DNA from 2 places in the Shewanella sp. SNU WT4 genome. Region 2 is predicted to be linked to the other one. Evidence: predicted binding sites of a transcription regulator. Region 2 holds the regulator's gene; the other holds the start of a gene.
The links. Region 2 encodes ArgR, which controls arginine synthesis, uptake and breakdown. Its sites were predicted from a motif close to ANTGAATANNTATTCANT; they were not measured.

Region 1: a site for ArgR is predicted at 12,170-12,187, ahead of gltB (glutamate synthase large subunit). Genes of this name have one in related genera too.

What each region holds. Positions count from the first base shown of each region.
Region 1 covers NZ_CP041151.1:1,289,234-1,304,086, forward strand. Annotated here, with positions in the region: gene FJQ87_RS05895 (peptidoglycan DD-metalloendopeptidase family protein) at 1-441, opposite strand, end outside; gene tyrS (tyrosine--tRNA ligase) at 564-1,760, shown strand; gene FJQ87_RS05905 (hypothetical protein) at 1,898-2,446, opposite strand; gene FJQ87_RS05910 (nuclear transport factor 2 family protein) at 2,553-2,987, opposite strand; gene FJQ87_RS05915 (trimeric intracellular cation channel family protein) at 3,024-3,656, opposite strand; gene FJQ87_RS05920 (DUF2721 domain-containing protein) at 3,659-4,051, opposite strand; gene FJQ87_RS05925 (cobalamin biosynthesis protein) at 4,060-5,034, opposite strand; gene mtnN (5'-methylthioadenosine/S-adenosylhomocysteine nucleosidase) at 5,090-5,782, opposite strand; gene FJQ87_RS05935 (FAD-dependent oxidoreductase) at 6,034-7,449, opposite strand; gene gltB (glutamate synthase large subunit) at 7,456-11,904, opposite strand; gene FJQ87_RS05945 (TIGR01212 family radical SAM protein) at 12,414-13,364, shown strand; gene FJQ87_RS05950 (Hpt domain-containing protein) at 13,621-13,986, shown strand; gene oxyR (hydrogen peroxide-inducible genes transcriptional activator OxyR) at 14,135-14,853, shown strand, end outside.
Region 2 covers NZ_CP041151.1:3,596,640-3,611,492, forward strand. Annotated here, with positions in the region: gene FJQ87_RS18990 (PAS domain-containing methyl-accepting chemotaxis protein) at 1-978, opposite strand, end outside; gene folX (dihydroneopterin triphosphate 2'-epimerase) at 1,136-1,492, opposite strand; gene mdh (malate dehydrogenase) at 1,646-2,581, opposite strand; gene argR (transcriptional regulator ArgR) at 2,841-3,311, shown strand; gene FJQ87_RS16355 (Dyp-type peroxidase) at 3,392-4,327, opposite strand; gene FJQ87_RS16360 (ABC transporter ATP-binding protein) at 4,579-5,661, opposite strand; gene FJQ87_RS16365 (iron ABC transporter permease) at 5,658-7,286, opposite strand; gene FJQ87_RS16370 (Fe(3+) ABC transporter substrate-binding protein) at 7,338-8,315, opposite strand; gene FJQ87_RS16375 (glutathione S-transferase N-terminal domain-containing protein) at 8,637-9,233, opposite strand; gene FJQ87_RS16380 (ferredoxin--NADP reductase) at 9,241-9,981, opposite strand; gene FJQ87_RS16385 (hypothetical protein) at 10,405-10,599, shown strand; gene FJQ87_RS16390 (ABC transporter ATP-binding protein/permease) at 10,689-12,470, opposite strand; gene FJQ87_RS16395 (hypothetical protein) at 12,651-12,824, shown strand; gene aroG (3-deoxy-7-phosphoheptulonate synthase AroG) at 12,866-13,930, opposite strand; gene FJQ87_RS16405 (tetratricopeptide repeat protein) at 14,128-14,853, opposite strand, start outside.

The sequences.
Region 1 (14,853 bases), 1.8 Mb from region 2:
AAGGACTAAGGCATCCCCTGGGATGAGTTTACGCAAATAAGAATCAGCGGATTTCACTTGGGTAATGTCGTAAACATCGCGACTGGTAAAACCCGCGCGCTGAAAAATAGCCGCTAACGAATCTCCAGCGTTCACTGTAATCAGTTGACTGTTTAATTCAGATTCAAGCTCGCCACTTAGGGTATTTTCTGGCAGAACTTCTGCTTCAACCTCATCTTCTCTAAGCGGCGCAGGTGTGCGTTCACTCGGCGGTGTTGGCGAGCGCATAGCTAAAGGTATATCGAATTCTTGAGCATCAGGGACTTTGATTCTTTTGGCGCTAGGCTTGTCACTGGGATCAATTGGTAACATTAACACTACTAATATGGCCAATAGTAATAAACTGAGTAATATTTGATGTGTTTTAGGTAACAGTTTTATTAGTGTTATAAGCTTTGCCATTGATGCAGATACCAAATTCCAGTGAATAGCGAGTCAGGAGTTAGTGTACACACTTTCATTTGCACAGGCTAACAAGTAACATAGCTCTTTTGATTTTTTGGCACCGAGGAGTAGCGGCGGCAATGGCGGATTTAGACCAAGTATTGGCAGAGATTAAACGTGGTACCGATGAGATTTTGCTTGAAGCAGATCTGATTGAAAAACTGAAAGAAGGGCGTCCGTTACGCATCAAGTTAGGTGCTGATCCGACCGCGCCGGATATTCATCTGGGCCACACGGTTATCCTCAATAAAATGCGCACTTTTCAGGAACTCGGCCACGAAGTCATCTTCCTTATTGGCGATTTCACTGGCATGGTTGGCGACCCATCGGGCAAAAACAGCACCCGTCCGCCGCTGACTCGTGAGCAAGTGCTAGCCAATGCTGAAACTTATAAAGAGCAAGTGTATAAGATTTTAGATCCAGCCAAGACTCGCATTGAGTTTAACTCGAGCTGGTTAGAAACCTTAGGCGCGGCAGGCATGATACGTTTGGCATCTCAGCAAACCGTAGCGCGCATGATGGAACGTGATGACTTTAAAAAGCGTTATGCTGGTGGCCAGTCAATTGCTATTCATGAATTCATGTATCCATTGCTGCAAGGCTATGATTCAGTTGCATTGGAAGCTGATGTTGAGCTGGGCGGTACCGATCAGAAGTTTAACTTGCTAATGGGCCGTGAATTACAAAAGTCGGCAGGCCAAAAGCCGCAGACAGTAATCATGATGCCACTGCTTGAAGGCTTAGATGGCGTTAAGAAAATGTCTAAGTCAGCTCACAACTATATTGGTGTGAGTGAAGTGCCTGATGAGATGTTTGGCAAAATCATGTCTATCTCTGATGACTTGATGTGGCGTTACTATGAACTGTTATCTTTCCGCCCATTGGCCGAGATTGAGCAGTTAAAAACAGACGTTGCTAATGGCGCCAACCCACGTGATGCCAAGGTTGCTTTAGCGCAAGAAATTATCGCTCGCTTCCATGATGAAGCGGCGGCAGTAAAAGCCTTAGACAATTTTGTGGCTCGCTTCCAAAAGGGTGCCATCCCTGATGATATTGAAGAAGTGACCTTAACTGCGCCAGAAGGCATGGCGATTGCCAACGTACTGAAAGACGCAGGTTTAGTAGCTTCAACATCGGATGCAATGCGCATGATTAAGCAAGGCGCAGTTAAGATGGATGGCGATAAGCTTGATGACCCTAAACTGCTACTGCAAGCGCCACTTGTGTGTGTATTGCAGGTAGGTAAGCGCAAGTTTGCCAAGGTGACATTAGCTTAAGGCTAACGGTCCATAGGGCAAACACACTTAGCTGAGTTTCGCCTTAATCAAAACCTTATAAATGCCAGCCACTGCTGGCATTTTTTATGGCTATTTATCTAGTGTTATATGAACTGTTTTATGTGCTTAAGCTGCCATTAGGAGTGTTTGCAAGGCGTGGTAGCAAATACGCCGTGGGGTTGGCAACGCCAACTGAGTGCCGCGGTTTGTAATTGCCAGCCCTGATTAAGTTGCTGCAAGGTCACTATTAATAACAACTGCGCGCCATTAGCTTCATTGCGACTAAGAAGATAATACTGCTCGGACTTTACCGTTGATGTTTGTTTGCGTGTTTGCTGGTGTTTTTGATGATGCGCTGCTGTTTGCGAGGTTGTTTTAGCGGCTTTTTTCGGTTTGATGGGGGAGGCTATGGTGAGCTCTATGGGCATAAAAGCTTTGCCAGCGAAATGCTCGGCAATGAGTTTAGGGTGCTGACTCCAGTTATCCCCTTGGCGCGCGGCTTGCTCTATCTGCTGATTAAAATGCGCCACTGGGCGCAGCGCTAAGGACACCACTATGGGGTGAGCATTAAGGGTAGCGTCAGGATTACTTGTCGCATACGCAGGCCATAGCGCACCTAAAGATAACAAACTTAAGGCGCTCATTGAGTAAATCAAAGGCTTGAAAATATAGGCTAATACATTCATTGATAAGCTTTTTATCTAACAAGGATAATGATTCGACTCAGGTTTTTCGCTAAGGTTCCCCATCAAAGGCTAGCAATTATCTAGGCTGTGATACTAGTGCGCGGATTTATTGGCTTTGCAATTGATCTTGCATGGTTTGGTAATCAATTAAATCTAGGTGCTCTTTTACTCGGCGCAGGTGCATATCAAGTTTTAAGGTAGTCACCCCTGGGATGGCAACATTAATGATTTTACCCGGCTTACCAAATAAATCTCCCGGACCTTTAAATTGGTAACTGCCAATCATGACTACTAACGAGCCCGAGTTATACATGTGCTCTATGTTGAATCTATATTCAAGCACACCTTCGTGAGCACGCTTCAAAAAATCAATAATATGCCGCTGCCCAATATACTTGCGTTTGGCAGTACGGTCATGAAAAACAGTTTCCCTGTCATAAAAGCTCTCTAGCGCCGCATAATCATGGGCCGACATAGCATCTATGTATTGAACTGCTAATTGTTGCTCTGGCGGCATATCACCATTGGCCCAAACAGGCATGGCGATAAGCAGCAAGAGTGCGTAGAAAAATTTCAATTAATATCTCTTAGTTTGACCATCAAATGCAGGCAGACTCAAATGCCAATGAATCGCCGCTAACCGTATGCTTAAGGTTACTAGCATAGCTAAGGTGATAGTGGCGGTATTATCCAGCCCTAAGCTATAACAGCCCATATAGGTAATGGCACCTAACATGGCGGCGGTGGCATAAATTTCACTGCGCAAGATTAGCGGGATTTTACGGCAAAGTATATCGCGGATCATGCCGCCGCCCACACCTGTAATCACCCCCATTATGATGCTGCCCATGCCGGAAATACCGAAGGCTAAGGATTTTTCTACGCCTATGATAGTAAATAAGGCTAAGCCAAACGCATCGGCTATGGGTAATAGGCGTGGGTCAATCTTGTTGGGGTAGCGTACTAATAAGATGGTGGGTAAGACAGTTAATAAAATGCAGACTATGTAGTTACTATCGGTTAGCCAAAAGACAGGCGTGGCGCCAATTAACGCATCACGAATACTGCCACCACCCACAGCGGTTACGGCAGCTAATACGATAACCCCAAACGGGTCCATTTTATGGCGCGCCGCCGCCAGTGCGCCAGTTAAGGCAAACACAGCGGTTCCCGCCATATCAAACAGATAAATCCAATTGATAGCATCCATGATTAGCGGCTCATGTCCTTGAGGTGGATATTAAGGGCGTCCACTGAAATACGAATTTCAACCACAGATAAAATCAATGAATAAAGTAATAACAACAAGCTGGCGCCAAACACTAATGAGCCACTCTTATTAAATCCAAGATATATCATCATCATACATAATACGCACAAGGCAAAACTTACCACGCCAGATTCCTGCATGCGGCGAATTAAGCTGATGCGTTGGCGAAAGTTTTTAATTTGAGCGTCTTGCACTGGAACTTTACCGCTACTCAGATTGCGTATTAAGGCTGCCAATGAGAAAAATCTATTGGTATAAGCCAGTAATAACAGTGAAATAGCAGGGAACAGCAACGCGGGAGTGGTTAACGATAAGGGGGCAACATCAATAAGCATATTAATTCCTACGCAGGGGCAGCTAAGCGCAGCGCTATCCATATCAAGGGCAAGCTGCAACAAAAACACATAATAAAACCTTGGCAGCGGCGAGTTAGCCGATAAGCCATGTCAATCGTGGCGGCATAAGGCTCGGCGCCATACACCAATTTGGGTCGAACAACTTTCTGGCCGCTAAACATTTGTGGCCCACCTAAGCTAGTGGCTAAGCTGCGCGCACCTAAGGTTAAAATTTGCGGTAACTCTTGCTTGCGGGTCACAAACGCCTGACTTATGGCCATGGGTTGATGATAGAGCAAGGCCACCAGCGATTGCCAAATCAGTTCAGGCAGCCACTGCAACCATTTATCGAGTGTATATATAGATTGCGCAAAAAATTGATACTTAGGGTCTTGCTTGGGCCAACAAAAAGCGAGCTCATTAATCATACGCACTAGTAACACTAAGACGACGCCGCCAAGAGGAAAATAACATAAAGCTGTGATTAAGGTGCGTGCTGGCGTGGTTAGTTGCGCTTCAATTGTCGCTTTACTGATCCCTATCACAGATAAAGCGTGAGTATCGGCATTCGTTATCGTTTGTAACTGGATTTTGGCTGTTTCTTTTTCGCCAGTTAATAATAAGCCCTGAATGCGGCGCGCTTGGCGATTGACTTGCACGCCAATAAAGCTGATATACAGCAGTAAGCCTTCAAAAAACCACGGATAATAAGCGAGCATTGGCAGCAAGGTTAATATTAGCCACCAAGGCACAATCAACAATAGCGCGGCTAAAGTGCCCGCGAGCGCTTGTTGAAACCTAGAATTGGTGGGTTTACAGGTCTTGGCGCCGAGTAAATGGCATAGCTGCTGCCAGTAATATCTTGGGTCTAATGCCTGCGGCAGTGGCACCAGATAAGCAAGTATTAAGGTCAATAATAACAGCGACAAAGAACCAAGGAGTGGACTGTCCTGCAGTAACGTCTCTAGGATGCGATTGTCCATAATCGTCTCAAGTGATTGCCGCTGTTAGTGGTGACCTTATAACTAATAATCGCGCTTACAGCTGCTTAAGTAACGCCATTACCATTAAGGCCGAGTGATAACCCGCCTTTACAATATAGGCATCAAAATCAACAGGTGAATCATTATTGGCGTTATCGCTCAGTGAACGAATGACCACAAATGGCACCTTAAATTGATGACAAGTTTGTGCAATGGCCGCGCCTTCCATTTCGCAAGCGGCCATGGTTGGGAAGTTTTGCAGCATGACTTTAGTGCGGGCAGGGTCGCAAATGAAGCTGTCACCTGTAGTGATGAGGCCTTCAATGGCTTTTACTTCACCCAGTTCATTAATAGCGGCTTTGGCGGCGGCCACTAATTTAGCATCGGCGATGAAGGCGGCGGGTTGCTGCGCCATTTGACCGATTTCATAGCCAAAGGCAGTCACATCGACATCGTGATGACGAACTTCGTTTGAAATCACAATGTCGCCAATAGCTAAGCTGTCGACAAAGCCACCCGCGCTGCCAGTATTGATAACTGCATCAGGCGCGAATCTATCGATAAGTAAGCTAGTGGCGATAGTGGCCGCTACTTTACCTATGCCGCTGCGAGTCACTATGACTTGTTTGCCATTGAGTTCACCTTCAACGAAATCTATGCCAGCAATGGTGTGCGCTACGCTGTTAGTGAGGGCGGCTATTAAGTGCGCCACTTCTGGCTCCATAGCGCCAATAATACCGATTTTCATGGTGTTGCCTTGTCAATGAGATAAAGGCGCTACTATAGCGTTTTTAGCGAGATGAAAAAAGTGTGGCTAGCGGTTTTAGCGCAGCAATAGCTCAGGCGAGAGGGAGACGTTAGTAGCCATGCAGGAATGCAGGAATGCGGGAATGGGTGTGGGAGAGGTCGGGGCTTAGTGCTTGTTAAGTAAATAACCACCAACAGCCTCAATGGGCGCTGCTGGTGGTTGGATTTTCGCTGAGCTTTAAGTGTTGGCGGTTATGAGGCTTCATTTAAAAAGCTTAAAATCCCAAGCGCAGCCTTACGCCCCTCATCAATAGCCGTCACTACTAAGTCTGAGCCGCGCACCATATCGCCGCCAGCAAAGACTTTGGGATGGCTAGTTTGAAATGGCATCTCAGTGGTTTGAGCCGCTTTTACCTTGCCACTGTCATCGGTCGCTATGGCAAAGTCAGCAAACCATGGGGCAGGGCTTGGCTGAAAACCAAAGGCAATAATGACAGCATCGGCTGCCAATATTTGCTCGCTGCCAGCGATAACTTCTGGGCGCTGACGCCCTGAGGCATCTTTGCTACCAAGCTTAGTTTCAACGCACTCTAATCCCACTACTTTGCCTGCTTGCGCGGTAATTTGCGTTGGTTGACGATTAAATAAAAAGGTCACGCCTTCTTCTTTGGCATTTTGCACTTCTTTGCGTGACCCTGGCATATTAGCTTCATCGCGGCGATAGACGCAGGTCACTTGGCTGGCGCCTTGGCGAATGGCGGTGCGCACGCAATCCATGGCGGTATCGCCGCCGCCTAACACCACGACTTTTTGGCCGTGTAAATTAAGATACGGAAATTCACTGTGGTTCTGCCCCATCAATTGATTGGTGTTACCAATCAAATACGGCAGAGCTTGATATACACCGCTACTTTGTTCACCGGGTAAATCGGCTTGCATGGCGCGATAAGTGCCCATACCTAAAAACACAGCATCAAATTCACTGAGTAAGGTATCAAAACCTATATCTTCACCTATGGTGACGCCTAAGCGAAATTGTATACCCATGCCTTCCATGACAGTGCGGCGCGTCGCCATTACGCTTTTATCTAGCTTAAAGGCCGGAATGCCATAGGTAAGTAGGCCGCCAATTTGCGGATATTTATCAAATACCACAGGCTTAATGCCGTTACGGGCGAGAATATCAGCGCAGCCTAAACCCGCAGGCCCCGCGCCTATGATGGCTACTCGCTCAGGCCTTGGAATCACTTGGCTTAAATCAGGGCGCCAGCCTTGGGCAATTGCGGTATCAGTAATGTATTTCTCAACGCTACCAATAGTGACAGCGCCAAAGTCATCATTAAGGGTACATGCGCCTTCACATAGCCTGTCTTGTGGGCATACGCGGCCACATACTTCTGGCAAGGTATTGGTTTCATGCATGAGTTCTGCTGCTTCAAAAATACGACCTTGTTTGGCAAGGCTAAGCCAATTAGGAATGTAGTTGTGCAGCGGACATTTCCACTCGCAATAAGGGTTGCCGCAATCTAGGCAGCGATCGGCTTGAGTGGCCACTTCATTGCTTTTGAACGGCTGATAAATCTCAATAAATTCTTTTGCGCGCCGAGCTATTGGGTGTTTAGCCGGATCATGACGTTGCACTTCGATAAATTGAAAATCATTGCTCATGGCTGATTACCCTGCTTTGACGGCTAAAGGAGAGCTGGTGGAATCCAGCGTTAATAAGTCGGCGGCATCGATATTTTTGGGCTTAACCAGCACAAAGCAATCAATCCAATTTTCAAAATCGTTCAAGATCATGGCGCCATGCTCACTCTGGGTGAGGGCCACATGTTGCTGAATTAAGGCTTTTAAGTGCTGTTGATGAATACTTGAGCTCACGGCTTGGCTATCAACTAACTCGCGGTTTAAGCGCTTATCAAACTTATTGTATTGATCAAACACGTAAGCAAAGCCACCTGTCATGCCGGCGCCAAAGTTAGCCCCAGTTTTACCCAGCACTAGCACTATGCCGCCGGTCATGTATTCACAGGCGTTATCGCCAACCCCTTCCACAACCGCAATAGCGCCCGAGTTACGTACAGCAAAGCGCTCGCCAGCGGTGCCGGAGGCAAATAATTTACCGCCAGTGGCGCCATATAAGCAGGTGTTACCTATGATGGCAGAACGCTCGGTTTTAAAGTTACTGCCATGGGGCGGAAATAGGGTTAACTGGCCGCCAGACATGCCTTTACCTACATAATCATTGGCATCACCACATAAGGTCATGTGTAAGCCCTGACTATTCCATACCCCAAAACTTTGCCCTGCCGTGCCTTGCAATTTAAGGTGAATGTTAGCTTTAGTGCCTTGACGGCCATATAAGCGCGCTATGTTGCCAGAGAGCGTAGCGCCTACTGAACGGTCGGTATTGGCGATAGTGTAATTAAGCTCAAGCGCTGTTTTCTCCGTTAATGCCTGCTCGCAATCGGCCATAATGCGCTGATTTAATGCGCCAATATCTTCGGGTGGGTTGCGCTCCCGCCACACTAAACCGCTGCCTGCTGGCGGCGTGGCTTGATATAACACCGCAGATAAATCAAGGGCCGCTTGTTTAGCGGTAGCGCCAACCGTCATAGTTAATAAGTCGCAGCGCCCGACTAACTGTTCTAAATGGGTAAAGCCGAGCTGAGCTAAATAGCCTCTGACTTCTTCTGCGATAAATTCGAAGTAGTTCATCACTTTTTGCGGTAAGCCGTGATAGTGATTATCCCGCAGCTGTTTATTCTGGGTAGCAATGCCGGTAGCGCAGTTATTTAGATGGCAAATGCGTAAGTACTTGCAGCCTAGCGCTATCATAGGGGCCGTGCCAAAACCAAAGCTCTCAGCGCCGAGCATGGCGGCTTTAACGACATCAAGCCCGGTCTTTAAACCGCCATCGACTTGCAGGCGAATTTTATGGCGCAGACCATTAGTCACTAACGATTGATGGACTTCGGCTAAGCCTAGCTCCCACGGGCTACCTGCGTATTTCACCGATGAAATAGGACTCGCGCCTGTGCCGCCATCATAGCCAGAGACAGTAATCATATCGGCGTAGGCTTTAGCTACGCCGGTGGCGATTGTGCCAATACCAGGTTCAGAGACTAATTTGACTGACACCATGGCTCTTGGGTTGATTTGTTTTAAATCAAAAATTAACTGCGCCAAATCTTCAATGGAGTAAATATCATGGTGCGGCGGCGGTGAAATCAGGGTAACGCCTGGGCGTGAGTGCCTTAAGCCTGCAATTTCAACGCTGACTTTATCCCCTGGCAATTGTCCGCCTTCACCAGGTTTTGCGCCTTGGGCGATTTTGATTTGCAGCACTTCGGCATTGACTAAGTAATGGGCGGTTACGCCAAAGCGGCCCGATGCCACCTGTTTAATGGCTGAGTTACGTTCACTGTTAAAGCGCGACGGATCTTCGCCGCCCTCGCCAGAATTAGAGCGACCACCTAAACGATTCATGGCCACCGCCAGCGCCTCGTGAGCCTCAGGGCTTAAGGCGCCAATACTCATGGCGGCAGTATCAAAGCGTGGATACAGCTTAGAGGCTGGCTCTACGCTTGATAGCTCAACGGGCGTTTGACTGGTGCTTAAGGCTAATAAGTCGCGCAGTACTGCCGCTGGGCGTTTATCCACGGCATCAACAAAGCGTTGATAGGCTTCGCCATCTTTATTATTTAAGGCTTGCTGCAAGTGAGTGACGACATCGGGATTAAAGCTGTGGTATTCGCCGTCTTCTACATATTTAAGTAAGCCGCCTTGGGGCAGAGGCATATGGGCTTGAAAGGCAAGCTTATGCAGTTGTTTTTGGTCTTGCTCAATATGGCTAAAACTCGCGCCTTGAATGCGGCTAATCACGCCTTTAAAGCACATGTCGACCACATCATCGGCAAGGCCAACGGCTTCAAATAATTGTGAGCAGCGATATGAACCCACAGTGGATATGCCCATTTTGGACATAATTTTTCTAAGGCCTTTATCAATCCCTGAGCGGAAATTGATCATTAGCCCAGTTGAATGCTGCTCGCCATTGCGCGCCGCTAACGCTGCAATCGACTCATAAGCTAAATATGGGTAAATGGCGGTCGCACCAAAGCCGAGCAATACCGCAAAATGATGTGGGTCGCGGGCGGTAGCGGTTTCTACAATGATGTTGGTATCACAGCGCAAACTGTTATCAACTAAGCGCTGCTGCACAGCGCCCACCGCCATGATGGCCGGGATCACTAAGCATTTACTGCCGATGGCTCTATCGGATAATACCAGCAGGCAAGTGCCCATACGCGCCAGACGCTCGGCTTCATCGGTAATGCGTTTAATGGCGTGAGCTAACCCTTCGTTGGCGTCATAACACAGATTTAAAGTGTCAGCGCGATAGTTGGCTTTATCGAGTGTCAGCAGTTGATTGAAATCGCTGAATAATAAAACTGGCGAGCCAAACATAACGCGATAAGCATGGCCTGTGGTTTCATTAAATAAGTTTTGCTCACGGCCAACACAGGTGGTCAGTGACATCACGTGTTTTTCCCGCAATGGGTCAATTGGCGGGTTAGTCACCTGAGCAAACTTTTGGCGGAAATAATCAAATAAAGAGCGCTGCTTAGTCGATAGCACGGCCATAGGGGTATCATCACCCATAGAGCCTATGGCTTCTTCGCCTTTGCTGGCCAGCACCCACACAATTTGCTCGAGCTCTTCACGGCTATAACCAAATAGCTTTTGATATTGCAGTAATTTAGCCGCTGAAAACTCGCTATTGCCTTGCTTGCCTTGGGGCAATTGTTCGGCGGGCGTGAGCACTTGGCTGTTTTTAGTCATCCACTGACGATAAGGATGGCGACGCTTAAGATCGTTATCAATTTCAAGTGATTGATACAATTTGCCATCTAAGGTATCAAGCACTAACAATTCACCGGGGCCAACGCGCCCCTTTTCTATGACTTCATCAGGAGCGTAATCCCAAATTCCCACTTCCGAGGCCAAGGTTAAAATTCTATCTTTAGTGATGACGTAACGCGATGGTCGTAAACCATTGCGATCCACCGCGCAGGCCGCGTGACGACCATTGGTCATAACTATGCCAGCAGGGCCATCCCATGGCTCCATATGCATAGAGTTAAAGTCATAAAAGGCTTTTAAATCATCATCCATTTCTGGATTGCTTTGCCATGCTGGTGGAATAAGCAGGCGCATAGCGCGGAATAAATCCATGCCGCCTGAGAGCAACATATCGAGCATATTATCTAAGGACGATGAGTCTGAGCCAGTTTCATTCACAAACGGCGCCGCCATTTGTAAGTCAGGCAATAATGGCGAGCTAAATTTATAGGCGCGCGCTCTTGCCCATTGGCGGTTGCCAGTAATGGTATTGATTTCCCCATTGTGAGCTAAATAGCGAAAGGGTTGCGCCAGTGGCCATCTTGGGGAGGTGTTAGTTGAAAAGCGCTGATGAAACAGACAAATGGCGCTTTGCAAACGTAAATCGGCTAAATCTGGATAGAACACAGGTAAGGCCGCAGGCATCATCAGCCCTTTATAAACAATGATTTGCCCAGATAAGCTTGGGATATAAAATTCAGAGTCATGCTGCAATTGCTGCTCGATGCGGCGCCTTGCCATGTATAAACGGCGCTCTAAGTCTTTTTCGCGCCAGCCAATGGGCGAATTGATTAACACTTGGGTAATGTTTGGCAAGCTCTTAAGGCCTGTTGCCCCTAAAGCTGTGGTATTGATAGGCACATCGCGCCAACCGGCGATACTTAAGGTTTCTTTTTCGAGTTCTTTGCGTATCACTTGTTTGGCCATTTCGGCCAAGTCTGGGTCTGGGTTTAAAAACAGCATGCCAACCGCAAATTTGCGGCTTAAGTGCCAGCCTTGCTCATCGGCAATAGCTTGGAAAAATTTGACGGGTAATTGCATCAGCAAGCCGCAGCCATCGCCGGTGGCGCCATCCGCTGCCACACCACCCCTGTGTTTCATTCTATCCAAACCTTGAATGGCGGTTCGAATAATTCTATGGCTGGCTTCGCCATCCATTTGGGCTATTAGGCCAAATCCACAGTTATCTCTCTCGAAACTTGGATGATATAAGCTCATACGAAAATCTCCCTTGATACGACTTAACTGAGCGGGAGAGGAGTCAGCGCTAATGTAAGTCGCCTACTAACTAGCCAATGCCCGGACTCTCCAAATTATCGAGACATTAGACAAAGGTCAAATGCAAAAATGCATAAACGTTAAATAATAATCTAATTAGCTTAAAATTTCTTACTTAAGCTTACGTTGACGTAAACGTGCTTAAATTTATTAATGTCATTGTTTTAAATGGATTTTATTTGTTGCGCTGTGTGAGTGCGTCAATTATGCCTATTTATGAAATAATGAGTTTTATTGCAGATACAGTGAATAATCGCTATCTCAAACTTTTCGCTACAACAAGGGGCAATCACTGCGATTTATAGGAGAGTTAGCTTGATAGCTAGTGTTTATCACTGTGGTTAATCAATGCCTTAGGATATTTAGTTGTCAGCTTCAGCATTTTGTGTGGATAACGGCTGCGAAGATCAGCAAATTCTCATACAATAACCGATTTTTTAGGAGGCTTTGTGGGCCTAGATTCATACATCAATACCTATGGCGCCGCCTGTAAAGCACGTTTTGGTCAAAAAGTTAAAAAGCTGACTATCGATGCTAAATTCACTTGCCCGAACCGTGATGGCACCTTAGGCCGCGGTGGTTGCACCTTTTGCAATGTATCTTCTTTTAGCCACGAAGCTGGCACCGACCTTGGTATTAGCGAGCAAATTAGCCAAGGCAAATTTAGACAAAGAGATAGGCAAGCTAAAGGCTTAGGTAACAATAAAGATGCCGCCAATGATAAGTACATCGCCTACTTTCAAGCCTATACCAGTACCTATGATGAATACGCCTTATTAAAGGCGCGCTACGATGAAGCCATTAAAGATGAGCATATCGTTGGTCTTGCTGTTGGTACTCGCCCCGATTGTGTCCCCGATGCTGTGATTGAATTATTAGCCGATTACCAAGACAAGGGGCTCGAAGTCTGGCTCGAACTTGGGCTGCAAACCGCGAATGAGCAGACCTTAAAGCGCATTAATCGTGGTCATGGCTGGCAAGAATATGCCGATACTGTAGCGCGCGCTCGCCGCGCTGGCATTAAGGTTTGTACCCATTTGATTTTGGGTTTGCCTGGTGAAACTCATCAAGATTATATGCAGACCTTAACGCAGGTACTGGAGTTAGGCATAGATGGGTTGAAGATTCACCCGCTGCACATAGTTGAAGGCAGCACTATGGCTAAGGCATGGCGCAGCGATAAACTCACCATTATGGCGCTAGAAGATTATGCCTTTAGTGTGGGGGAGATGATCCGCGCTACCCCTAAACATATTATTTATCATCGAGTTGCCGCGTACGCGCAGCGCCCTATGTTACTCGCGCCCGATTGGTGTAGTCGCCGCTGGGATGCCATGGTTGCCATTGAAGATAATCTACGAGAGTTTGGTGGCCAAGGGCAGGCATTAAGGAGCGATTAGACTGGTGATTAATGCCGCCATAATCATACATTCTATTTAGTTGTAATTAGTAATTATCTAATTTTAAAAGAGATAATTTAATTGTGTGCATGTTGCCGACAAAGTGACCATCTGCTAAAGATTCTGCGCAAAACTTGCCGCGATTAGATGATTGGCTGTGATTTAAGGCGCATATTTAGCAAGGTTTAAGGCTTGCGCCTTTAACGGTAAGAGGTATCATGATGTATCTCACGCTTAGCATTTCGAGGACAATTACATGTCGCAAGCCGATTTAGACACAGTTTTGGATTTAAACACGCTCCAACAATATTGCAATGCCATTGGCGCAACCACCTTATTAAAAAGTGTGGTGTTGTTTGAGCAGTTATTACCAGAATATGTCGGCAATTTAATTCAAGCTCAAGAGGCTTCCGATAAGGAAACTTTATGCGCAGAAGCCCACAAGTTTAAAGGTGCCGCGGGATCGGTAGGAATGAAGCGAGTCCAGCAATTCGCGCAGTTATTACAACACGGTGAATCAGAGCAATGGTCTGAACTGCACTGTGTGTGGTTAAGTAACATAGTTGAATTTAGTGCTAAAGATTTGGCAAGCCTTAAGGCTTATCTTGAATCTCAAGCTTAAGCTTGCGACTGTTTGATTAAGAGGCCTAGGGCCTCTTTTTTTATGGGCGCGCGTTTAATAACTGTGAGGTGGCACTTGAATCTAAGCGCTAGGAGTATGCTAAAGTAATAGGACTTTTGAATTTAAACTGCACAAGGCAATCGAATTCATGAAACACCTTCCCAGCCTTAAAAATTTGTATTACCTAGTACATCTGCATCAAGAACAAAACTTTAATCGCGCCGCCAAGGTGTGCCATGTGAGTCAGTCAACCTTATCCAGTGGTATTCAAAATCTGGAAGAGCAGTTAGGCCATCAACTGATTGAGCGTGACCATAAATCGTTTATGTTTACCGCCATTGGCGAAGAAGTGGTGCGCCGCTCCCGTAACTTACTGACAGATGTGGATGACTTAGTCGAATTAGTCCAAAACCAAGGCGCGCCGATGACAGGCACCATACGTTTAGGTTGTATCCCGACCATAGCGCCGTTTTTATTAAGCCGCTTAGTGCGCCATTGTCAGACTAACTACCCAGAACTTACTTTATTACTGAAAGAAGATACCACCGACAGGTTGCTCGGTGCCTTAGGCAAAGGCGAGCTTGATTTATTGCTGCTGGCATTACCTGTGGATACCCAAGGCTTTCATAGCATGAAAGTTGGGGTTGACCCGTTTAAGATGGTGATGCATAGCGACTTAAAAGAAGGCGTGCATGTGCCTATTGATTATCAGCAACTGCCCGATGAAAGTATTTTCTTGCTGCAAAGCGAGCATTGCATCACAGGGCATGCGATTACCGCTTGTCAGTTAGGGGATAGCGCTAAGGTTAACCCATTTGCGGCGACGAGTTTGCACACTTTAGTGCAAATGGTGGATAGCAAGTTAGG
Region 2 (14,853 bases):
GGCGCTAATGGTGGAGACTATCGCTTCAATGCTTTTTGATTGCTCATTGAGTTGATTGATAGACACTGTGGTTTTATTCACTTGAGCAACAATCACATTGGAGGTTTCAACCGTAGCTTTTAACAAGCTTGCGCCTTGCAACGCAATTCTGGCAGTTTCTTCCGAGGAGGTATAAGCAATGCCTGCGGCATCACGCACTGCGTTATCCTGATTGATCTTATTGGTGATATCTGAGGCAAATTTAATGACTTTACAGACTTTACCAAACTTATCAACAACCGGATTGTAAGTGGCTTCTAACCAGATACTTTGGCCAGATGCTAATTTGCGTTCAAATTGACCTGTCTTAAATTGACCATTTTTTAGTTCATTCCAAAAATTGGGATTATCCTGATAAAACTTATCAAAACAGAACATCTTATGATGTTGCCCAATAATTTGCTCGCGGCTATAACCCATAGCAGTTAAAAAATTATTGTTAGCCGCCAATGTCTTACCTTCAGGAGTAAATTCAATCACAGCTTGCGAGCGGTTTAACGCATCAAACACTGCTGCTTGCGATGCCGCCTGCTGATGTTTAACCGTCACATCGGAAGCGATTTTCATGATTTTGTGAACAATGCCGTTAACTCGGATAGGAAAATAGGTGGCCTCTAACCAAACATCATCGCCTTTTTTATTCAAACGCTGGAAGGTTCCCGATTGTGGACGACCAGAGGCTAAATCCGTCCAAAATTGGCGATACTGAGGGCTGTTGCGATATTGAAGAGTACAAAATATTTGATGATGCTTACCCCGAACTTCATCCAAGGTATAACCTGCGACGCCTAAAAAATGAGAGTTTGCATCTAAAATTGTGCCATCTTGGGTAAATTCGATACAAGCGACACTGTCTTTAATGGCCTGAATTAACGACTCCGTCTCTTGCAACCTGATTTCTGCGTCCGCGAGCTGCGCTTTTAATGCTTTATTAAACATTATGTTTCATCCCTGATTTGATATTCAAGATTATCAACGAGTGCGAATCTGAAGAACATCAATGGCTATTAGTAAATAGAGCATAGCAGTTGTGGCAATTCTTACTATGAATTGTGTGAATTCAACCTAAATCAATGACACCATCTTGTTATCAGGTCTAACGGCTAAACTCTAAGGTCAAAGACACTGAATCTGCAAACCTAAGAGCATGGGGTTTATCTATCGTTACGCGCGCAAATGTCACTTGCGCAGGCTCACAGCAAAGCTGCAAGACATCGGCAGTCAGTCTTTCTAGCAACTTAAACTTACCCATTTCAACGTGTTGAATAATCTTTTTAGTAATGACTTTATAGTTAAGCGCGTGGCTAACATCATCGCTAATAAAGGATTCACCGACGGGATAATGAATTTCAATATTAATAATCACATCTTGCTGCTTATCCATTTCATCGGGATTAAAGCCAATGTAAGTGCGAAGGCGCAGGTTAGTGATCTTAATAATTGCTTGATGAATTGGTAGTGATGTCTGTTGATTCATACACTTAATACTCCATAAATAATGTTCTTTTACCCTAAACGCAATGACGCTAACTTATTACTTAAACAATGTTTAGGCTTTTGCACACAAAAAAAAAGCGCCCGTAGGCGCTTTAGTAAAGCGAATCTATTACTTTACGAACTCAACACCTAATACGATATCAGCTTTTAAAGTATCTAACATGGCATCACGAGCCTGAGCTTCATAGCTACTGACTTCGCCATAAGGCAGTATTTTTTCAATGCCGTGTTTGCCAAGTAAAATTGGCTGAGCAAAAAACTGTGCATGCTCACTTCCGCCATCGACGTAAGCGCATTCAATCACATTCGCTTCGCCATTTAAGCCTTTGACTAAAGACTGGCAGAAACGGAATGCGGCTTGCCCCATAGACAAAGTCGCGCTGCCGCCACCGGCCTTAGCTTCAACCACTTCAGTACCAGCGTTTTGAATGCGTTGTGTCATGCTAGCAATTTCAGCATCGCTAAATTTCACACCTTCAATTTGCGACAATAACGGCAGAATAGTCACGCCGCTATGACCGCCAATCACATTAACTTTAACGTCAGCGACATTAAGACCTTTAGCTTCAGCCACGAAGGTTTCGGCGCGAATAACATCAAGGGTGGTAATACCAAACAGACGTTTCTTATCATACACGCCCGCTTTTTTCAGCACTTCAGCGGCAATGGCAACGGTAGTGTTAACTGGGTTAGTGATGATGCCAATCAAGGCTGTTGGTGCAGTAATCGCCACTTTTTCAATGAGATTACGCACTATGCCAGCATTGATATTAAATAAATCCGATCTATCCATGCCAGGCTTACGCGCCACACCAGCAGAGATTAATACGATATCAGCGCCCACTAAGGCTGGCGTTGGATCTTCACCAGCAAAACCTTTGACCGTGACTGCTGTTGGGATATGACTTAAATCCACGGCAACACCTGGGGTCACAGGAGCAATATCATATAAAGAGAGGGAAGAACCTGCGGGCAACTGAGTTTTTAACAGTAAAGCTAGGGCTTGACCAATACCACCGGCGGCACCAAGAACAGCTACTTTCATAATAATCTCCGTATCTTTAAGATATTTGTGACATACATCCAATTCCTTGTTGCGCCAACATTACTTCATCGTCAACAGAATAGCAATTATCCGTTAGTCGGAGGTTGTAAGTTGATAACAAATTGAATTTGTCGAATAAAACAAAAATATAAACAGGAATTTCACAGTGAATTTTTATTCACAAAAATCGCAATTATGTTGACTCATAGCCGCCTTATATTCAAAATGGAATAGTTTTCATGAATATAATAGAGCCTATATGTCGACCTCAAAGCATCAAGATGATTTAGTTCGTACTTTCAAAGCCGTCTTAAAAGAAGAAAGATTTGGTTCACAAAGCGAAATTGTACATGCCTTGCAAGCTGAAGGTTTTACCAACATAAACCAGTCTAAAGTATCGCGTATGCTCAGCAAGTTTGGCGCTGTTCGTACTCGCAATGCTAAGCAAGAAATGGTGTATTGCTTGCCTGCTGAGCTTGGCGTGCCAACCGCAGGTAGCCCACTTAAAAACTTAGTGCTAGATGTTGATCATAATCAAGCCATGATAGTGGTGAAAACTAGCCCTGGCGCGGCGCAATTAATTGCGCGACTGCTGGACTCCATGGGCAAGTCTGAAGGTATCCTCGGCACTATTGCAGGGGATGACACCATCTTTATTAGTCCATCCAATATCAAGCACATTGATGCTACGTTAGAAACTGTGCGTTCTTTGTTTAACTATTGCGAATAATAACTGCGAATAACACCTGCATCCTTAGATAAAAAACGCACCTAATGGTGCGTTTTTGTCTCTAAAACATCAGCCTAGGTTCAATCAAGATCTCTTAGCATGAAATCTAATGACGGCGCGAAGAACGCTGAACCTGTGACTGCACGGGTAAAGTGCAGTAAGTGATCGTGATGGCCATGACCGTCACCATGGATCATGCTACGCAGCATCAATTCAAAGTGACTTGGATTACAGCACACAGAAATAAACATCAAACCTTGGTTAGTCATTGAGCCATAAGGCATGCTTTGGCGTAAAATTTCTAAACTATTACCGTCAGCATCTTTCAGATTAACCCGTTTAATATGGCTAGTTAATGGCTTATCGGCACTGGCATATTCAATGTTGTCTTGCTTAGTGCGACCAATAATATCTTCTTGTTTTTTAATCGCTAAGCGCTGCCATTTAGGCAACATATGCGCATATTTTTGCACATGGATATAACTGCCACCTTTAAACTCACTATCAGCAGCGCCCACTAAAGCCACTTGCTGTCTGTGTTGACCTTTAGGGTTTTCGGTGCCATCGACAAAGCCGGTTAAGTCACGGCTATCTTGATATCTAAAGCCGCGCTCTTCATCACTAATGTCCACTAGCCCATCTAACATTTGGCAGCATTCGTTAGCAATTTGATGCAGTACATCGTAGCGATCGCAGCGTAAATGCACGAACAAATCATATTCAACCGCAGGCGCTTCAATATGAGTGGCGCTCATCGCTGGAAATGGTGCTAATTGGGCAGGACGAGCTAAGGGATACAAGCTATCCCAGTAATTGGCTCCTATTGCAACAAAGCCATTAAAGGCACAATCACTATGAGTATCTGAACTTTCAAACAGATGCTGAGCCACTGTAGCTAAGCTTGCTTTTAACGCGGGCTCAGCGCCCTCTTTGGCATTAAGCATCAAATAGATGCTATGCAGATTACCTTCGGCACAAATCCCAAGCTGCTCACGAGGCATAAGCTGGTTATCCATGGTCATTGCATTCCTATCAAAGTTACTTTTTTATTATTATCAATAACTTTGACTATGCACGCAGTATAAAGATCAAACTAGCCGAGAAAAGTGTGAACTCTGGCACACACCATCATTAACCCTTGATCATCCTTTAGGCGTTCACACTGAGATGAGCCTGACCCTTTCCGACTCAGCGCTGCCTATCAGTTCAAACTAACATCTGCGATGCAATAACTGCAAGTGCCTAAAAAATGACAAGTTGATCTGTTTTACACTAGCGCACTTTCAAAAATCACTAATGGATGAACTAATACGCTGATATCGACCTGCTCTCCACATTGAAATTCTTGCTGACTGCGCGCAATCAGTAACTCGCTATTCCAGTGCAAACGGTATTCACAGCCATAGCCTAAAAACTGGCGCGATACTATGTGCGCGGCGCCATTGGGGTTGGGCTGCAAACCTATATATTCAGGGCGCAATAATAAACGCCCCTCAAACCCAATAGCCTGAGTTAAGGCTTCTGGGCTTGAAACCTTACCTAAGGCTGTCATCACCTCATGAGTCGATATGACCTTAGCATCGAGATAATTGGCCGCGCCCAAATAATCCGCCACGTATTGACTAGCAGGCCGCGCATACAGGGTCTCAGCTTTGCCTTGCTGCAAAATTTTACCTGAGGTTAAAATCGCTAATTGGTCAGCAAAAACAAAGGCTTCTTCTTTACTGTGGGTCACGAAAATGGCACTGACTTGCCGCGCTTTTAAAATATCGCGCATTTCCATCATCAGTGAGTGGCGCACCTGCGCATCAATATTCGAAAACGGCTCATCAAGTAATAACAAGCTTGGCTCATACGCTAAGGCGCGAGCAATGGCGACTCTTTGCTGCTGCCCGCCCGATAATTGATGCGGAAATCTATGGCCTAAACCGTCAAGCCTGACTAAAGCAAGCATCTCTTCAGTCACTTGCCTTTGCTCGTGAGCGGATTTGCCCTTTAGCCCAAAGACTATATTTTGCGCCACAGTTAAGTGCGGGAATAAGGCATAATCTTGAAATATCATGCCCATGCCGCGTTTTTCAGCGGGCACAAAGACATCGCTACTACACAAGGTTTTGCCCGCTAACACTAAAGTGCCAGCGCTTATCGGTTGCAGTCCGGCAATGGCGCGCAGCAAGGTGGTTTTACCGCAGCCACTTGGGCCCAATAACGCGAGGATTTGCCCACGTTCTAAGCTGAGCCCTAATTGATTTAATACCTTATGGTCTTGATATGCGCAGCTTAAGTCACTGACTGTCAGCGCTAACTCTTCTTTAAGAGGAAAATGCAGTGGCGGCGGCAAGCTGGTCATTGTTGCTCCATGGAACGATTCAATAAAAATAACGGCAATAAACCTACTAACACAATCACGACGGCCCCTAAGGCTGCATGCTCTAACTGTTCATCAGAGACATATTGAAACACATACGTGGCTAAATTCTCATAACCTATGGGTCGCAGCAATAAGGCGGCAGGCAACTCTTTCATGCTTTCAATAAAGACTAATAACATAGCCACCACAGCGCCTTTTTTCAGCAAAGGCAAGTGTACTTGGGCAAATAAGCGCCAAGGTTGGCTACCCATAGTTAACGCCGCCATATCCAAGCTTGGACTAATGCGCTTATAACTGCCCTCTATACTCCCAATGGCGATGGCCGCAAAACGAATGCAAAACGCCAGTACTAAGGCGACTAACGAGCCAGTTAACAGTAAACCAGGTTCAGGCAACCCCAAAAAATGCATACCATCGTTGATAGCAAAATCAAGCCAAGTCAACGGGATTAACACAGCAATGGCCAGCACAGTGCCAGGTAAGGCGTAACCCAGTGTGCATAAACGCGCTGGCATAGCATCAAGCTTACGCGGGCTTACCCGTGAGACAAACTGTAAGCACAAGGCGAACAACAAACACAACACACTCACCACAGCCGCTAACCCTAAGCTGTTTAAGCTGTATTGCCAAAAATTGCTATGCCAACTAACAGCGAAATAGTGAATGCTGTAGGAAATGAGTACCGCCATGGGGATAGCAAATGCCAGCAGCAATAATAGCAAGCAGTAAGCTGTAACTAGCCAAGCTTGCCAGCGTGCTAAGGGCAACAATTCAATGGCAGCAACCTGCCCTGATTTTTGAAATAACTGCTGTTTTCGCCGAGCAAAGCGCTCACTGCCTACTAACAGCAGCACTAACATGAGGATCATCAAGGACAAACGCGCCGCGGTTGTCATGCTGCCATAGCCAAGCCAAGCATCATACACACCTGTGGTTAAGGTCGGGACGGCAAAGTAGCTCACAGTGGCAAAGTCAGCCGCGGTTTCCATGGCAACCAATGCCACGCCGACCGCTAAAGCGGGGCGAGCAAGCGGCAAGGAGATTCGCCAAAACACTTGCCATGAACTCGCGCCCATCACTTTGGCCGCCTGCGGCAAATGCACCGATTGCTCCATAAAGGCCGCGCGCCCGAGCAAGTAAATATACGGGAATAACACCAATGCCAGCATAACCGCGGCGCCGCTTAACGAGCGCACTTGCCAAAAGGAATAATCATGACTGGTTTGCCAACCAAATACGGATCGTAAAGTGCGCTGCACTGGGCCTGCGTAATCCAGCAAGTCAGTGTAAACATAAGCCACTATGTAGGCGGGCATAGATAAAGGCAGCAATAACGCCCACTGCAACCATGAACGCCCAGGGAAATCACAGCGAGCAACCCAAAAGGCAGCCGGCAAAGCCAATAGCAAGGCGCCAACCGCCACTAGGCCGACTAAGAGTAAGGTATTAACTATGTATTGAGATAAGACGGTATCGCGCAAATGAGTAAACACATCAGCGCTTGGCAGTAAGGCTTGGAACACCAAAGCTGCCAAGGGCGATGCAATAATAACAACTATCAATAAGGCGCTGAATGACCAGCGCCGTGACAAGGTAAGGATCATGAATCTTCCGAATACAACTGCAAAATCAGACGATTAAGCATTTTCAGCAATTTACAAATCAAACTTCACTTCATCAAGCAGCTTAACCGCGGCGCTATGGTTATCGGCCAGCGCTTGAATAGGTAAATGATCTTCTTTGAATTTACCCCACGAGGCGACCATAGCTGATGCTGGTACTTGTGGATTGACTGGGTACTCGAAATTGACCTCGGCATATTTAGTTTGAGCTTCATTAGAGGCTAAATATTCCATCAATTTAAGAGTCGATGCTTGATGAGGCGCATGCTTAGTCATGGCCATGCCAGAGACATTAATATGAGCGCCGCGAGAAGATTGGTTAGGGAAGTTAATCACCACAGATTCAGCCCAAGCTTGCTGCTCAGGGTCCATCATCATGCTGCCTAAGTAGTAACTGTTACCTATGGCAATATCACATAAACCTTCTTTCACCGCTTTTACTTGCGCTCTATCGTTACCTTGTGGGCGCTGCGCTAAGTTCGCTTTAAAGCCTTCTAACCATGCGCGAGTTTCAGCCTCACCATGATGGGACAACATAGAGGCAACTAAGGCAATGTTGTAAGGGTGCTTGCCACTGCGGGTACAGATTTTGCCTTTAAATTGCGGTGAGGCTAAGTCTTCATAAGAAACATCAATGGCGCCAAGGCGCTCTTTCGATGAATAAATGTTGCGTACGCGCTTAGTGAGGGAAAACCATAAGTCATCGCGAGAGCGAAATTGCTCAGGAATGGCAGCGCTCAGGCTATCACTCGCGACGGGTTGCACTAAATCTAATTCAACCAATTCCATTAAACGTGAGAAATCAGCCGTTAACACTAGATCGGCAGGAGATAATCGGCCTTCGCGCTTAATGCGTTCTGCGATACCATCTTTGGCAAATACCACATCAACCTTAATCCCTGTTTTAGCAGTAAAGTCTTTCAAAATAGGTTCAATTAAAAACGGCTGACGATAGGAATAGACTGTCACGCTATCAGGTGCTGCCATCAGGGGCGCAGAGATAGTCGCCATAGCCAACACGAGTCCAGATAGTAATCTCATTATGTACAACTCCTTGTGCAAGATGGTAAGTGTTAATGCGCACGCTAATGATAATGGTTATCAATATCGCAAATACTAAACCAAAGTATAACAAGTTGCAATCACATAGCATGGGGATTAATAAGGGATTTTTAACATCCACTAATCACTCGATTACCACCCTATAGATCGTCGTGATCAGGCATAACAGCTAACCACCCAAATAGGGATATTCCTTGTGTGAGCAGATATTAGCTTACACCAGAGTGATATCAGCGAGCGCTAAAGGGCAGACTAGCGCTCGCTACACAGTTAACTTGGGCGTGAGCTTAAAAATACTGCAGAATCCATCAGCCCTTGGTGCCACTTAGCTACCGCCGGCACTACCTTGTACCAAGCTAAGTTACTGTGGCGAAAATCCAGATAATCAAGCAAACACACCAAAGCAATCCGCTCCGCATTGAGGGAATTGCTAGCAATAATGCCTGAGCTTTCGATTTCCCGCAGGCCGCGCAATAAGCTTTGCTCATAGCGCCCACGCCAGAAATCAGACGACAGGCCTTCAGCCGCGCGCATTTGCTCTTGCCTTAACGCCACCGCCGCATCAAGTAATCCTTTCACTAACGAGAACTGACATTGACGCTGCCAATCGTGACCCGGCTCAGGGAATAAACTTGCGTGCGGGGAAAGGCTATCTAAATATCTGGCAATCACTTCGCTATCAAATAACGAGCTGCCGTCACTTAATAGTAAGCACGGGATCTTACCCAGTGGATTGGCTTCTAATAAACGTTGGCTATTATCAAACGGATTAACCATCTCGGTTTGGATAGCAGTAAGCTCTAAGACTTCGACCATGACTCTGACCATGCGAGCGTAGGGTGATGCTTGAGAATAAAGTAAAGTAATCATGATCCTACCAATATTTTTCTAAGGTGATATTGCCTGGCGCACGCCGTAAATTTTTGGTTAACCCCAAAGACTGCAAATAGATATCAGCCTCTTTTACCATCTCGGGATTACCGCATAACATGACTTGTGAATCTGCAGCATTCAATGTCAGCCCGGCTTGAGCTTCAATCTCGCCAGCGATTAACCCTTGGGGAATACGGCAAGATAGACCGCCAACAAAGGGTTCACGGGTCACGCTAATCACTAACCTAAACTGCTGCGGATACGCCTGCTCTAGTGCCCTAAGCTCAGCTAAATAAGCGAGATCGTCCACTTGGCGCACCCCATAAACTAGCACCACCTTGTCAAATCGCTGCCAAGGCTCAGCTGTTAACATCATAGAGATAAAAGGGCCGACCGCAGTACCTGTGGCAATTAACCATAAATGCTTAAAGCCGTTAGGCACTTCGTTTAAGGTCATAAAGCCGGCGGCACTGACCGTCATCTCTATCTCATCTCCCGCAACTAATGCTTGCAGATGCGTCGATAATTCGCCGCCATTAACGGCAACCGCGAGGATTTCACAGTAATCTCGCCCGGGCGGATTGACCAGCGAATAAGCCCGAGCAATACGTTTATCATCTCGCATTATGCTGAGCTTAATAAATTGCCCAGCGATAAAATCCGTTACTCCTGCGCTTAATTTCAGAGAAAATAGCCGGCGATTCCAGTCTCGCCGTTCAAGCACTTTCGCCTTGACCCACATATCAGCCCCTATAAGCCTATGATGATTCAGCATAAGGCAAGAATGACTCAGCTAACAAGCGCATAATTTAAGCAGAAGACTAAAACTTACTCATTTGCTATCTAGCGGCTTTTTAATAAACGCATCTCACAGGCTTAGCTCGCAACTGCCGCCAACTACCCATAAATAAATACATTGCCGCCGCACGCAAAAAACACGAACCCAACCAAGACGATCAACTATCGCAACTACAGCAAACACTAATTGCAACACAGTAAAAACATAAGCAAAACAATCAGGATTAATTATCACGTTAAGACGTTTTTGATTTGTATTTGTACGGAAATGTTTATATCATCCCAAAAAAGTGTGCACCTCATCACAACCAAAAGCACTTTTGCGAGCAAGATTAGATTAGCAAACCATTAATAAGCGCAGAGCCTCATGAACATAGAACCAATGATATCTGTCAATAAAATCGCCAGCGTAAGCTGTAGAAATTGCAGTCGCCTTACTGAGCTTGAAGGTCAAATGCTGTGTTTTAGACAAGGGAAGATTTTTCATCTCACCCCAGTCAAAACCAATGCCAATGCGCTTATCTGTGATGGTTGGCAACAAGGCACTATTAAGCACTCTTAGCGGTAAGCACTCTTAGCAATTAACCCTTAGCGCTTAAATTTCAGTCTTTAGCATTCATCGCTATAAAAAATAAGCGCCACAGGCAGCCATTAATCTTGATGCTGGTGCTGAATCGTCCACAGCCGCGCGTAATGCCCCTTAAGCGCTAACAATTGTTGATGATGTCCTTGCTCTACAATCCGCCCATCATGCATCACTAAAATTCTATCAGCATCGACTATGGTCGATAACCTATGCGCTACCACTAAGGATGTACGCTTACGCGCCACCGCATTAATTGCCTGCAAAATCGCTTGCTCAGCGCCACTGTCTAATGACGATGTTGCCTCATCAAACACTAAAATCGGCGCCCCCTTTAAAATCGCCCGCGCGATAGCAACCCGCTGCTTCTCGCCGCCCGATAATTTCATGCCGCGCTCACCGACCTTAGTCGCCATCCCTTGCGGAATACTATTGATAAAGTGAGTCAAGTACGCCATATCGGCCGCATCTTTGACCTCATCATCACTTGCGTCCGGTCTGCCATAGCGTATGTTTTCTAAAATAGTGTCATTAAATAGCACGGTATCTTGCGGCACTATCGCTAATTGCTGCCTTAAACTGAGCTGACTTAATTCCCGAATATCCACACCACCGAGTAAAATTGCGCCGGCAGAAACATCATAAAAACGAAACAAGAGTTTAATCAGGGTTGACTTGCCTGCGCCCGAATCGCCAACCACGGCGACTTTAGTGCCTAGCGCTAATTCAAAACTGACATCATCTAATAAGCGCTTATCACCATAGCTAAAACTTACACGGTCAAACTTGAGATGAGCCGCGCCAGAAGTGGCGGTAATAGCATTCTCTTTATCAACAATTTTTGGCGTTAAGGCTAATAAACCAAACATGCGCTCAATATTGGCTAAAGCGCCGCGAATTTCGCGATACACAAAGCCTAAAAAGTTTAATGGTAAAAACAGTTGCAACATGAAGGCGTTCACTAGCACAAAATCACCAATGTTCATCTTGCCAAGGGTGACGGCTTTGGCCGCCATAAACATCATAATCGTCATAGCCGCCGCAATGATCAGCGCCTGGCCACCGTTTAACACTAGCAGCGACAAGCGGTTATTTCTCTTAGCTATTTCCCACTGAGCTAGGGATTTATCGTATTGATTAGATTCATAGTGCTCATTGTTAAAATACTTAACCGTTTCATAGTTGAGTAAGCTGTCTATGGCGCGAGTATTGGTATTGGAATCAGCCACCGCGGCGTCGCGCACATAATCCGTGCGCCATTCTGTCACTACCACAGAAAAGACCCCGTAACCTGCCACAGCCAAGAGAATTACCAGCGCGAAATCAACGCCATATTTACTCCAGAAAATACCGATAACCACCACAATTTCAAACAAGGTTGGCACTATATTAAAAATCATAAAACGCAGTAAAAATGAGACGCCGCTGGTGCCCCGCTCAATATCGCGTGACAAACCGCCGGTTTGCCTATCGAGATGAAAACTTAAATCCAGCTGATGCAAATGATCAAATACTTTGCGGCCAAGGCGCCGAATAGCGCGCTCTGTCACTCGCCCAAACAAGGTGTCACGGATTTCACCTATGATGACTGACATAAACCGCAGCGCGCCATAACTCAACACTAAGGCCAGCGGCACCAGTAATAGGCCTTGTTCAGGAGTGAGACTTAAGGCATTCACTAAGTCTTTGAGCACAAAGGGCATGGCTATGGTGGCAAGTTTCGCCACCACTAAGCACGCCAACGCCAATAACACCCGACCTTTAAACTCTAATAAATATGGCCAAAGCAAACGTATTACTGACCAATGTAATTTATCTGGACGCGGATCTGTGGAAGTCACCGAGCGCATAAATATCCTTATCATAAAAGTTTAAAAATCGCGCAAACAAGGGAGCAACAGAGGTTATTAACTCGTTTTTGATTTCACAATCACAGTTAATTTGATACGATTTGCCTACCTAGCGTATACCAATTTAATACAAAAATAATGCTAGTGAGTACAAACAACAAAATAGAGTGAAGGAAAGTTATGTTAGACACAGCAAAAATTATGTATCCACCACTACCTCTGATTAAAACGTGGATTTGGATGATGCTAGAATCAGGTAATCCTGAAATTGAAGATAAAGGACGCAACAATTTAATCGCTTCATTCGGCAGCCTCGCAGAAGCTAACCGCTATTTAAGCGAGCAACAGCAGTAAACTCCCCAAGCATTTACCCTCAGGGAGTGAGGGTATGCTGATTACCCCCGCCCTGCGACTCGGCGAAATTGAATTCCATGAGCCAAAGATTTGATCACTTGTTCAGTTTCCTGCCAGCCGATACAAGCATCGGTAATACTCTGCCCATAGGTTAATTGATCAGGCGATTTAAGCTGCTGATTACCCGCGACTAAATTGCTTTCAATCATTACCCCTATGATGGCATCCTCACCTGCTGCCAACTGCGACACTATGTCATCAACCACCACTAATTGGCGCTTATAGTCTTTTTGACTATTAGCATGGCTGCAATCAATCATCACCTTAGGTGCTAATCCGGCGTCAATGAGTTCAGCTTTTACGCGGCTAACATCGGCGCGGCTGTAATTTGGCTCACGGCCACCACGCAAAATGATATGGCAATCAGGATTGCCCTTGGTGGAGACTATGGCGGAATGGCCAAACTTAGTCACAGACAAGAAGTGATGGGGCGCAGCAGCGGCGCCAATGGCATCTATGGCAATCTTAATCGTACCATCTGTGCCATTTTTAAAGCCCACGGGACAAGACAAGCCCGAGGCTAATTCGCGGTGAACTTGCGACTCAGTGGTGCGAGCGCCAATAGCGCCCCAACACATTAAATCAGCCACATATTGCGGAGTGATCATATCGAGATACTCACCCGCAGTGGGCATGCCACAGTCATTTAATTGCGCTAGTAATTGGCGCGCGGCGCGCAGGCCATCATTGAGCTGAAAACTATTGTCGAGATAAGGATCGTTAATTAGCCCCTTCCACCCCACAGTGGTGCGCGGTTTTTCAAAATATACCCGCATCACAATGTTCAAATCATCTTGATAACGCTGCCTTAATGCCAGTAATTTTTGGCCATATTCTAGGGCAGCCTTGGGGTCGTGAATTGAACAAGGGCCTATGACCACCAGCAGACGGTCATCATTACCGTTAAGAATTTCAGCAATGGCATGGCGCGTGGAATACACAGACGCAGATGCAGCTTCAGTGGCAGGAAATCGCTCAAGCACGGCAATCGGTGGCAGTAACTCTTTAACCTCATTGATGCGTACATCATCATTCTTAAAGTGCATGGCAAAACTCCGTTACGTGCAGCGACTAAACAACTATTGGCGCGCAGCAAATAACCACGCCAGTCTAGCAATCTAACCAGCAGACAATAACATTGCAACCCAGATATCTGACATCAATAGTTTTTTTCAAACCCCTTAGGCTTAATGCTTAGATTGCATATGACCAGAATTGGTCTACAAGTCAGTTGATTTAGTGCTCAATCAACATGAGTTAACGAGTCTAATTTAGCGCGATAGCGCTGCCGCTCTTTATCGTTAAGGCTCAATTGCAACGCCTTTTGAAGATAGTTTTGTGCTTGCTGTACTTGCCCTTGGCGAAAGTAACTTTTAGCAAGACCATGATAAAACTCAGGACGATAATCTGCCTTGCCTAACGCTCTTTGATACCAGTCTATCGCGCTATTGTAGTCGCCATCGCGATAGGCCTGCTCTGCCATATCAAAGTAATAAAAAGGGTTAGCAATTCTTGATAGCTCTATCTTTTGATGGATTTGCGCCCATTCATCGAGCCTGCCTTGAGATGACAATAATATCGCCAGATTATGCAGCAAGCTCATATCATCGGGTTCGAGTAAGCGACCATAGTGATAGGCAGTTTCCGCCTCTTTATCTAACCCTTGGTGGCGATAAATAAGCGCTAAGGTATTGATAGCAATAGCCAATGGATCGTGAGTCAAACTGAGTTTAATTAAGCGGTAAGCCTTAAGCGCATCATTATTAATTAAGGCTTCGGCGGCTAAATTATTATAAAACAAGGCCAATACCGTATTTTCCTGCACTTGATAATCCCGGTATTGGCGCATTGTGGCCTCAGGCAAAAAGTCTAACTGGATATCATCACTAAAATTAAGCCGATTAACGTCTTGCGGCGCGCTAAGGCGAATATTGATATGGCCATTGAGTAAATGAAATTGACCTTGTCT